2 regions of the Idiomarina sp. T82-3 genome follow, and region 2 is predicted to be linked to the other one. Evidence: predicted binding sites of a transcription regulator. Region 2 holds the regulator's gene; the other holds the start of a gene.
The links. The regulator LexA, encoded in region 2, represses DNA repair genes until DNA is damaged. The targets are predictions, from matches to a motif close to TACTGTATNNNNATACAGTA.

Region 1: recN (DNA repair protein RecN) is a predicted target of LexA. The motif match lies at 1,241-1,260, and genes of this name have one in related genera.

The regions. Positions count from the first base shown of each region.
Region 1 covers NZ_LSBQ01000003.1:102,839-109,191, reverse strand. The annotation lists gene grpE (nucleotide exchange factor GrpE) at 1-150, opposite strand, end outside; gene nadK (NAD(+) kinase) at 295-1,176, shown strand; gene recN (DNA repair protein RecN) at 1,293-2,957, shown strand; gene AWU56_RS02785 (outer membrane protein assembly factor BamE) at 3,036-3,395, shown strand; gene AWU56_RS02780 (insulinase family protein) at 3,410-6,130, shown strand; gene AWU56_RS02775 (EAL domain-containing protein) at 6,278-6,353, shown strand, end outside.
Region 2 covers NZ_LSBQ01000010.1:48,859-55,211, forward strand. The annotation lists gene plsB (glycerol-3-phosphate 1-O-acyltransferase PlsB) at 1-1,520, opposite strand, end outside; gene lexA (transcriptional repressor LexA) at 1,667-2,284, shown strand; gene AWU56_RS07815 (hypothetical protein) at 2,281-2,700, shown strand; gene coxB (cytochrome c oxidase subunit II) at 2,990-4,114, shown strand; gene ctaD (cytochrome c oxidase subunit I) at 4,125-5,711, shown strand; gene AWU56_RS07830 (cytochrome c oxidase assembly protein) at 5,716-6,285, shown strand; gene AWU56_RS07835 (cytochrome c oxidase subunit 3) at 6,299-6,353, shown strand, end outside.

The DNA of each region.
Region 1 (6,353 bases), on a different contig from region 2:
TGTTTGCTGCTGGGTCTCTGGTTGTTCGTCGCTACCAAGCGCCTGTTCAGCCGCCTGCTCAGCCGCCTCTTTTGCGGCCTCTTGTTGAGCGGCTTCTTGTGCTTGCTGCTCAAAGTTCTCAGTTGTTTGATTTGGTTGCTTATCACTCATAACCCATACTCTTTAAATGTCGAATGAACGTATGCGTTGTTATGTGGGGATAGTCCGATTAAGATTCAAGACCTTTATTTCGCTTGATAAAAATTAACGCAACACGTAGCGTTAACTCACGACTAGAGGATAGCGGTAAGCCCTATGAAACAACCCGCATTTAAGCGCGTCGCGCTTTTAGGAAAAATTAATGATACTGGCACTCGTCACACACTTGAGGCACTTATTAGTGCCTTGTGCGAAAGTCAGTATGAGGTCTGTTTGGAAGAACGCTGTGCCACCCAGGTGCAACCAAGCAGTTGCATCGACACGGGCTCACTTGAGAAGTTAGGACAATGGGCCGACATTGCGGTAGTCGTCGGCGGTGATGGCAATATGCTCGGTGCTGCCCGCGCATTGTGTGATCACGATGTGGCGGTTATTGGAGTGAATCGAGGTAACCTTGGCTTCTTGACCGATTTAGCGCCAGAGGACGCAGTGAGCGCGCTGATGGATGTGCTAGCGGGTGACTATGTGAGAGAAGAACGCTTCTTGCTCTCGGCCTCGGTTAAAGGCGAGTCAATTAAACAACAAGGTGTGGCGGTGAACGAAATTGTTCTTCATTCAGACAAAGTCGCTCACATGATCGAGTTTGAACTTTATGTCGATGATCAATTTGTCTTTTCGCAACGTTCCGATGGCGTCATCATCGCGACACCCACCGGCTCGACGGCTTACTCTCTGTCCGGCGGTGGTCCTATTCTGCACCCAAACCTAAATGCTATTACCTTGGTCCCCATGTTTCCGCATACACTGAGTAGTCGTCCGATTGTGCTCGACGCAAACTCCCGAGTGCGACTGCGTGCAGCCAAGGACAACGATCATTTACAAATCAGTTGCGATGGTCATGGGCGTCTTGATGTCATGCCAGGTGATGAGGTCATTATCGAAAAACACCCGCATACCTTGACGATGGTGCATCCGACAACACACAGCTACTACCATGTATTACGTAACAAGTTGGGTTGGGGCAGCCGTCTTTTCTAACTGACTAAAAAAAAGTCACTCTTTGCATTGCAATTGAACAATAATACTGTATAACTACTGTATATACTGTATAGGTAAACAGTATTACTGTTCTTTTTATTGTGAGGAGCCCAGCCATGTTGACTGAGTTACACATTCGCAATTTTGCAATCGTCAAGCAGTTAGATATCGAGTTTAAAAACGGGATGACCGCCATTACCGGTGAGACCGGTGCAGGTAAATCTATCGCACTGGATGCGCTCGGGCTATGCCTGGGTGGACGTGCCGATGCCAACTGGGTGAGACCGGGCTGCGACAAAACGGACATCAGTGCGCGCTTCACTATCACTCACGACAGTCCCGCTCACCGCTGGCTCGTCGACAACGAGTTTGATGATGACCTCGAGTGTGTATTGCGCCGTACTATTAGTAAAGATGGTCGTTCACGGGCTTGGGTTAACGGCGCGCCGGTGACGCTCACACAGCAACGCACATTAGCGCCAACATTGGTCAATATTCATGGTCAGCATGAACACCAGCTGTTGGTAAAAGAAGAGCACCAGCGCGAATTACTTGATCAGTTCGCTCAGCATGCTGAACTTATTACAGAAGTACAAGAAAGCTACCGTAACTGGGCGGCTACCGAAAAGCGTTTTCGCCAACATCAGCAGCGCAAAGAAGAATTAGCAGCACAGAAACAACTAATAAGTTATCAGGTTAAAGAGCTCAATGAATTTAATATCGGAGAGGGCGAATTTGAGCAACTTGAGAGTGACCACAAACGGTTGACTCATGTTCGCGCCTTAACGGAAAACAGTGCCTTTGCTCTAAATGCGCTTTATGACGGCGAGCACAATAATGTATCGGGACTCATTCAAGCCGCCCACGGCCGATTGGAAGAATCCGCCGAGCTCGATGAGCAAATCCAGCCTATTTTAGCACTGCTTGAACAAGCTAAAGTTCATATCGAAGAAACAGCATTAGAACTGCGTAATTATCAAGACCAATTAGATATTGATCCTGAGCAACTCGAAGTTACTGAACAACGGATGAGCCAAGCGATTGCGCTCGCTAAAAAACATCATGTCGCGCCACTCGACCTTTATCAACATCATCAGCAATTGCAACAACAATTGGATGAACTCGAACGCGCTGAGGAAGATAACGAACAACTCGCTGAGCAACGTCAAGCATTACGTACCGTTTATCGACAAGCGGCGCTTAAGCTATCGACAAGCCGAAAAAAAGCAGCGGACAAACTGAGTGCCGAAATTTCCCGCGCCATGCATAAGTTAAACATGCCCCATGGTGAATTTGTCATCCAAGTTGATCATGATGACAAAGCCACAGCAACGCTCTGGGGCACCGACGAAATCTGCTTTACCGTGACCACCAACCCTGGGCAGCCGCTACAAGCGCTTAGTAAAGTTGCATCGGGCGGGGAACTATCACGCATCAGTCTTGCCATACAGGTCATGTGTGCCAATCAAAATACGGTACCGACCATGATGTTTGACGAGGTCGATGTCGGAGTGAGTGGACCCACCGCAGCGGTTGTGGGTTCAATGTTACGGAGTCTAGGCGAGCAGTGCCAAATTATCTGTGTCACTCACTTACCGCAAGTGGCTGCTAAGGGACATCATCAAATGCAGGTACTCAAACAAACCGATGGCGCACAAACAGAAACGCAAGTTTGGCAGCTTAACGAAGAACAGCGAATTGATGAGCTCGCTCGCTTATTGGGTGGCGATAGCATTACCGAAAAAACTAAAGACAACGCCCGGGAGTTACTTATTCATTAAGTTTTCCTGCGCCAATGCTAGCTAACTCGGTTTTGTTTGTTTATCATCGGTGACAACATTTAACGGTAAGAGTAGTTAATGAAACAAATCGGAAAAACTTTGGCCGCTGTTGCGGTCGTCGCAGGTCTCTCAGGTTGCTCAGTGTTAAACGATTGGGTATATCGAATTGATATTCCTCAAGGTAATTACCTTGAACAACGCGATGTCGACAAATTACGCGTAGGTATGTCACAGGAACAAGTTGCTTACGTATTAGGGCGTCCGGTCGCTGAAAACAGCTTTAACAGCGAGCGTTGGGTCTATGTTTATGACATGAATCCAAATGAGGGTGAACCTTTCCATAAGGAATTGATACTCGATTTTGAAGACGGTCAACTCGCCCGTTTGTCGGGTGATTTTGATAAACCAGAAAACTTCGATACCCCGCTCGAACCTTAATGGGATAAGTTCCTATGACGCAACCGCTCATAGAAGAGCTCGGTGAAGTTATAAAGAGCCCAAAAGATCCGCGGTCTTTCCGTACACTAAAACTGCCCAATGGACTGTCAGTGGTGTGCGTTCAGATCCCACACAGTAAAAAGGCATCGGCATCGCTGGCTGTGCGCGCGGGTCATTTCAATGACCCGCTTGAAACCCAAGGTCTCGCCCACTTCCTAGAACACATGCTGTTTTTAGGGAACGAACGCTTTCCGGATGCTAACGAGTTCTCCGAGTTTTTGAGTGCCTACGGTGGACAACAAAACGCTTGGACAGGCTCTGAATTCTGTAATTTTTTCTTTGACTGTCAAACCCGAGCACTCTCGCGAGCATTAGATTATTTCTCCGCGATGTTCATGGCGCCGTTATTTGACGAGTCCTTAATCAATAAAGAACGTCAATCAATCGACTCTGAATTCCGCTTAAAAGAGAAAGATGAACTTCGGCGTTTATATCAAGTACACAAGACAACATGTAACCCCGAGCATCCCTTTAGTAAGTTTTCGGTAGGTAACATGGATACGCTGGCAGAAAGCGATAGCCACTCGTTAAAAGACCAGTTAAGTGAGTTCTTTCGTGCTTTTTTCAATGCCAACAACATGCGGCTTACCATCGTTGGCGCGCAACCGGTTGATGAACTCGCCGAGATGGCGCAACACTACTTTTCGGACATCAGCAGCGGTCAAGAAAATGATCCTAAGTCGCTCGAGGCGCTGCCACTGTACTTACCCTCCCAGTTAGGCGTATTCATTCAAGTTAAGCCCGTGAATCCGGCTCGTCGTCTGATCATCACGTTGCCCCTCCCTGGCATTGATGACGACTATAAAAATAAAACAACGAGCTTTATTGCTCACATTCTTGGCTATGAAGGCCCTCATAGCCTCTATGCAACGCTCCGGGCGCGTGGATGGGTTAATAGCCTCTCGGCGGGCGGCGGTATGAGCGGCAGCGGCTACAAGGATTTCAACTTAAATATTCAGCTTACTGAGGCAGGTGTTGTTCACGCCCTACAAGTAGCGCAGGCGGTGTTCAACTATATTCAGTTGATTGCAAGTTCTGGACTCGAGGCTTGGCGCTACGAGGAGAAACGGCTCACTTCCGAACTTTCATTTCACTTTCAAGAGACACCGCCCGCCGGTGAACTGGCTCCTCAGCTGTCTGTTAATGCACACCACTACCCCATCCACGATGTCGTTTACGGAGACTACCGCATGGATGGACTGTCGGTTGCTCGAGCTAAACAAACACTGTCTTTAATGGCGCCCGAACGTGCCCGTATCACGCTGATCCATGGCGATGTAGAGACCGATCAACAAACAGAGTTATATCACACACCCTTTAGTATCCGTGCATTGACAAAAGAGGAATTAAACACTCTTAATAGCCCAGCGGGCACTTTTAATTATCAACTACCAGCGCAAAACCCTTATATCACTTCTCATGTTGAACCTTACCCGCTAGAGCGCGAGCTCAGAGAGCCCGTAGCGTTGATAAAAAGCGACAATGTCACCATCTGGCATTTACAAGACCCCGATTTTAGAGTGCCCAAAGGGCATATCTATTTAAATCTCGAATCGCCAGCGGTCAATCAGTCGGCGACTCACTTCGCTGCGGCACGTCTTTGGTCGGAACTATTAATCGATTCGCTGAATGAAGCACTTTATGACGCTGAGGTCGCTGGCTTACACTTTAATATTTACCCGACCCAGTCCGGTATGACGATTCATACAATGGGGTTATCAGCGGGTCAATTGCCACTACTACAACAGTTAATGAAGCAGGCTTGGAAAGTAAAATTTAAGCGGGGTCGATTCAATTCTGTCGCTCAGCAACTTAAGCATAACTGGCAGTCCGCCCACAACAATCAGCCGCTCAATCGACTGTTTGCTGAGCTTAATTTGACACTACAGCCGTGCCTGTTCTCGCTCTCCGATATGGCCGAAGGCTTGAACTCATTAGACTATAAAGGCTTTTCGCAACTAAGTAGCGAGCTTTTTAACTCCATGGGGGTGTCGGCTTTAATACATGGCGATTGGCAAGCTAAAACCGCTTTTGAATTACATCAACTGATACGTGACAGTGCCTCAGGACGGTTAACGGCTTCTCCTCCTCAATTACAACCTAAGCGTCTTGAACCTCACACCCACATTCACCGAACCGTAGAGCAAGCGACTGGCGACAATGCCGTGTTGGTATACTTTCAGGGCGATAACGACAGTGCTGAACAGCAAATTACGTGGATGTTAGCGCAACAGTTGCTTAATGCGAGTTTATTCGACGAACTCAGAACCCAGCGGCAACTGGGTTATGTCGTTGGGAGCCAGTATTTCCCTGTTCGACGCCTACCGGGCTTCATGGTGTTTGTGCAATCACCGACGCATAACACGTCCGCTTTACAGGAACACATTCACACCGTATTGCACGATAAAATTGAACAGCTCGACGACGTGCTGACATTACAGCGCTGGAAGCACGCTAAACAAACCCTATCTGAGCAATTAACGATAAACGATCGCAGTTTGCGCGCCCGTAGCCAACGCTTTTGGGGAGCGATTCAAATGGCCGAAACTGATTTTGATCGTAACGTTGAAATGAGCGCCGCTCTGGAGCGACTACAACTGTCCGACTGGATAAGTGAGGTGAAGCGTTTAGTTATTAAACAACCTCGTAAAATTGTACTGTTGTCATGCCATTAGGAGATATTATAATAGCTTTGACAGTCAAATCGCTTTAAGTTAGCTTGTAACACTGAGTTAACAAATAATAAGAGCTGTGTAGCAGCCAACAATCGGGTCCTTCAGTTGCGTGCTTTAACCATCACTTTAGTTTGCCTCGTGTTTAGCTTGGCTCTGTTTAATCCAACCTGTCAAGCTCATGATAACCCTCATGTGACTCAGCAAATCAGCGCGCCCATTATTG
Region 2 (6,353 bases):
AAGCCATTGACCGTCGGTGTTAACCAACTGGGTCTTTCGGGCTCTTCTGCGCCTCGTGTGACAGAACGCTGCCAGTCATCAACATGGTCATCCATATAGGCTTTTAAATCGATGGGCGAGCCGAAAGTAACAAATCCCTGACCAAAGTTTTTCAGCTTAGTGACGGACTTCAAAACTTGGAACAACGATTCTTTCTCTTTATTTTTACCTTTGAGCTCTTTGAGGTAAGTTGCTACCTCCATTACGTGCTCATAACCTAAGTACACGGGTACAATCGAAATCGGTCTTTGCTGACCTCTCAACATACCTTGCACGGTCATGGCAAACATACCCGTCTTAGGCGGCAATAAACGCCCCGTACGTGAGCGTCCACCCTCGGTAAAGTATTCGACCGGGTAGCCTTTCTGGAACAACCAGCATAGATACTCACGAAATACAGATGAATAGAGCTTGTTGCCGCGAAACGAACGACGAATAAAGAATGCGCCGCCACGGCGGAAAATCGAACCCACAGGGAAAAAGTTTAAATTAACCCCTGCGGCGATATGCGGAGGTACAAGACCTTGCTTATAGATAACGTAACTTAGCAGCAAGTAATCCATATGACTTCGGTGACAAGGTACATAAATGATTTCATGCCCTTGCTGAGCAAGCTTACGCACTTCATCGGCGCCGCGTACATCGATACCGTTATAGATTCGACTCCACATCCATGTCATAAAGCGATCTAATACACGTACCAGGGTTTCGCTGTAGTTTGCGGCAATTTCGTTTAAATAGCCTTTAGCCTTTTTTAAGGCTTGCGCCTCATCCACTTTATTCGAGCGTTGCTCATCTTTTATCGCCTTTTTAAGCGCCGGTGTTTTCAGAAGCTGGTTCAAAAGTTCATTGCGATCGCTCAATTTAGGACCCGCAACCGCATAACGCATGCGCACAAAGTGGACCCGTGCCACACGCGCTAGTTTATGCGCGATACGATAATCGGCGCCACTTTGACGACTCATCTGGCCTAAGCTTACAGGACGCGACATGCGGCATAGAACTTGACGCCCGGAGAACATGATCAACCAGAACTTACGCAAATGCCCCGGGTTATCTAAGTCACCGGTCATGGCATTTCCCGCGTGGGCCTCTTGTCCGGGCTTGCGGCCCCAAAATATCCCCACTGGGAGTAATTGTACATCCAGCTCAGGATCGGCTTGATGCGCTTCTAGTAGCGCTTGAAATTGCGAAAGTGCTCGTGCTGAAGCGGCGTCATCGCGCTCCGGTAACAGTAGCACTCGATCAAACGACTTTCCGTTGATGTACAGGGGCTGTTGAGGATCGGGTAGCTGATTTTCACGCGCGGAACGCTGCAAAATGGCGAAGTCAGACTTGGCATTTGAGCGCATCACGTACACTACAGGTGCTACCGTGATATCCGCCTGATCGGCCTCAGGCTTATCAATTATGGTCATTGCTCGTGTCATCCAACGGATAGGATGTTTAAAGAGCGCGTAACTCCAACTCACCGCGGTCATGATATTCCTTGCTACCCTTGCGTTTAAAACAGTAAGACAATAATCATAACAATTCCGTTCGAAAAAGTCGTCGAATAAAATGACTTGCATCTCAACAATACCTGTATATACTCACAGTATACTGTACAGATAAACAGGTAATTGCTATGCGTCCACTGACTCCCAGACAAGCCGAAATTCTTGAGTTAATTAAAGATAACTTACAAGCAACCGGTATGCCGCCTACGCGCGCCGAAATCGCGAGTCGGTTGGGCTTTCGCTCAGCCAACGCTGCTGAAGAGCATTTAAAAGCGTTAGCCAAAAAGGGCGTGATTGAAATCATGCCGGGCATGTCTCGCGGCATTCGCTTAGTGGCTGAAGATATAGAAGAAGAGCTTGGCTTGCCGCTCATTGGTCAAGTGGCAGCTGGTGAGCCCATATTGGCCCAAGAGCATATCGAACGCCATTATCAACTCGATGAATCAATGTTTTATCCCAGTGCACAATTTTTGCTTCGTGTTAACGGGATGAGCATGAGAAATATTGGAATTTTGGACGGTGATTTGCTCGCTGTCCATAAAACTGAACAAGCGCGCAATGGGCAGATTGTAGTCGCCCGCGTTGAAGACGAAGTCACGGTTAAACGGTTTGAACAAAAAGGTCGTCAAGTACTATTGCATCCCGAGAACGAAGAGTTCTCTACGATTGTTGTCGACCTTGCCCAGCAAGTATTTGCTATCGAAGGACTTGCCGTTGGCATCATTCGTAACGGAGCATCTTTATGAAAAGACTACAATCAAACAGCAGCAATCACCCTGGACTATGGACATACAACAATCAACAGGCCGAAGTGATTACGCCTAATGTTGTTCCGCCTAGCTTATCAGCGGCACTTGAAGCGGCAGTACACAGCATCGGACAGCGCTGGATTACAGTTATCGGCGGACAGGCGAGTTTTGTACAACAACTTGTTAACGCAGGTATTCCTCGCCAACGTATTCGTTGGCTACGCCCAGGCAAGACGGACGATCGCGCATGGGCACTCGAACAAGCCGTATTATCAGGAACCAGTGACGTTGTGGTCGCTTGGGTTAGTGGCTTCGACAAGCGCGCTGCGCAGCGTATTCGTCTATCATCTCGAGTGAGCCAAACCCAGAGCTTCATGTTTGAAGAGGATGTATTAACCCCCCACCTGCACTAATCCCCCAACAGGGTTAATACATTTCTGGCTGCTTCGGCAGCCTTTTTTTTAACATTTATGGACACTTTTTAACCATTTAACGTTTTTGATCTAGATCTTTGTGTAGATTTTAGTTAATAAATGATACTACCCAACTATATAAATTAGTATAACTTATAAACTACAACAAAGAGTTGGTAGAGAAAGTGATTTCTGGGGAGAAGCTGTTCCTTTTTCTGCTTACCTCTTTGTTCTTCCAAGCTAGCATTTTGCTCAAGCAGAGAAGAATGAGAGGAGAAGTCACGTGAAAATGAAGCCGTTATGGGCACTACCCCTGTTGTATAGTGCATCTGCGCTTTCCCAAGAGCGCAGCCTCAACCTCACGAAAGGTGTAACAGAAGTCAGTCGGGACGTTTACGACTTGCACATGACGATATTTTATATCTGCTGTGTAATCGGTGTTGTCGTTTTTGGACTGATGTTCTATTCAATGATTAGACACCGCAAATCCCGCGGTCGTGAGCCCGCGAAGTTCCATGAGAATGTAAAGGTTGAAATTCTTTGGACGCTGATTCCGTTCCTTATTTTGGTGGGTATGGCGATACCTGCAACATCGACCTTAATAGCAATGGAAGATACATCAGATGCTGACGTAACTATTCAGGTCACCGGATCCCAATGGAAATGGCACTACAAATATTTTGATCGCGAAGTAGAATTTTTTAGTCGCTTAGCGACTCAACAACAACAAATAGATAATAAGTTTGATAAGAGTGAAAACTACCTTAGAGAGGTCGATAACCCACTTGTTTTGCCGACGGGTCAAAAGGTTCGTTTTCTCGTCACCTCTGACGATGTTATCCACAGTTGGTGGGTACCTGATTTTGCCGTTAAAAAGGATGCCAATCCCGGCTTTATTAACGAAGCCTGGACTCGAATTGATGAACCCGGTATTTATCGCGGTCAGTGTGCCGAGTTGTGCGGCAAAGACCACGGCTTTATGCCCATCGTTGTAATTGCAAAGACCCCTGAAGACTACGCTAAATGGATCGACGAGACAGAAGCAAAGCAAATTGCCGAGCAAAAGCGCCAGCAAGAATTGCTTGATATGGAAATGTCGATGGACGAGTTAATGGCGATGGGTGAGAAAATTTATAACAGTACGTGTGCTGCATGTCATCAGCCTAACGGTCAAGGCATTTCAGGCACCTTCCCTGCGCTTGCAGGCAGTCCGATTGCGTCTAAGCCAGAAAATATCGATAAGCACATTGATATTGTTTTGCACGGTGTCCAAGGATCAGCGATGCAAGCTTTTGCCCAGCAATTAACAATGCAAGAGCTGGCTTCTGTTATTACATACGAGCGTAATGCCTGGGGTAATGATACGGGCGAGATGGTACAAGCCGCCGACATTAACGCAGCAATGAATAAATAAGGAGACGGTGATGAGCACAGTAGTGGACGATCACAATCACGAAGCACACCACGATCATAAGCCGTCTGGCATTACTCGTTGGTTGTTTACCACAAACCACAAAGATATTGGTTCGATGTATTTGTGGTTTAGTTTAATTATGTTTTTTGTTGGCGGTGCAATGGCGATGGTCATTCGTGCCGAACTTTTTCAACCGGGTTTACAGCTGGTGGAGCCTCAGTTTTTTAACCAGATGACCACCGTGCATGGACTCGTTATGATTTTTGGCGCCGTAATGCCGGCCTTTACGGGACTTGCGAACTGGATGGTGCCGATGATGATTGGCGCACCTGATATGGCATTGCCACGCATGAATAACTGGAGCTTTTGGATTCTTCCATTCGCCTTCGTGATTCTTTTGTCATCATTATTCATGGAAGGCGGCGGTCCCGACTTTGGCTGGACGTTCTACGCGCCGCTCTCAACAACGTACAGTAATGACTCCACAGCGCTGTTCGTATTCGCCGTACACATCATGGGTATTTCATCCATTATGGGCGCGATCAACGTTATCGTAACCATATTCAACATGCGCGCGCCGGGCATGACTTACATGAAGATGCCTTTATTTGTCTGGACGTGGTTAATTACTGCCTTTTTATTGATTGCCGTCATGCCTGTACTTGCAGGCGCTGTGACGATGGTCCTCACCGATAAGTACTTTGGCACCAGCTTTTTTAATGCCGCCGGCGGCGGTGATCCGGTCATGTTCCAGCATATTTTCTGGTTCTTCGGTCACCCCGAGGTCTACATTATGATATTGCCGTCTTTCGGCATTATTTCAGCGATCATACCGACTTTCTCAAGGAAAAAATTATTTGGTTATTCCTCGATGGTGTATGCAACCGCCTCGATTGCCATTTTATCGTTTCTGGTCTGGGCACATCATATGTTTACTACAGGTATGCCCGTTTTCGCCGAGCTCTTTTTCATGTACTGCACGATGCTAATTGCTGTACCGACAGGTGTTAAAGTCTTTAACTGGGTTGCCACGATGTGGCGAGGCGCGATTTCGTTTGAGGTTCCCATGCTATTCGCACTCGCATTCGTGATTTTGTTCACGATTGGCGGCTTCTCCGGTGTCATGCTTGCGATGACCCCTGTCGACTTCCAGTATCATGATACTTACTTTGTCGTCGCTCACTTTCATTACGTGTTGGTAACCGGAGCAATCTTCTCTGTCATGGCAGCAAGCTATTATTGGCTGCCGAAGTGGACCGGACACATGTACGATACAACATTGGCAAGGCTGCACTTCTGGTGCTCTCTCATCTCGGTTAATGTGTTGTTTTTCCCAATGCATTTCGCGGGATTAGCCGGTATGCCTCGTCGTATCCCCGACTACGCGGTGCAGTTCGCAGATATCAACCAAATCACCAGTATCGGCGGCTTCGCCTTTGGTTTATCACAACTCATCTTTTTATGGTTGGTGATCAAATGTGCGCGTGGTGGCGAAAAAGCAGCAGCCAAGCCATGGGATGGCGCGGAAGGCCTCGAGTGGACCGTTCCGTCACCAGCTCCCTATCACACGTTTGAGACACCACCCAAAGTGGAGTGATCTTATGTCTGATAAACGTGCTAACAATAGTAAAATCGTCAAACGCCTGCTACTCACCGTAGCAGGCATGTTTGCCTTTGGTTTTGCGCTGGTACCGTTGTATAACGTATTTTGCGAGGTCACCGGATTTAACGGACGTACCAACAACGAACCTGCTGCGGTCAGTCAACATGAGGTCGATAAAAGTCGTACCGTCAGAGTGCAATTTATTACGCGAACAGCACAGGGCATTCCGTGGAAGTTCGAACCGGAAATTAAAGAGGTGCGCGTTCATCCTGGCGAAGTACGTGTCGTAAACTTTCTTGCCGCGAACCCAACGCCTGATGATATGGTCGCTCAAGCGATTCCTTCTATCGCGCCAGCAGAGGCATCACTTTATCTTAATAAAGTCGAATGTTTTTGTTTCAATCAGCAACCGCTGGCCGCCGGCAACGATGCCAAAATGCCAATGCAGTTTTATATTGACCCTGACATTCCAGCCCATATCACCACCTTCACCCTGTCATACACGCTGTATGATATGACAGCCAACGCGACGCCAGAAGCTCTGGCTTTGCTTGAGTCAACAGAATAAGGAATACGTCGTTATGGCAGAACAACAACAAAGTTATTATGTACCACCGTCAAGCATTTGGCCCATCG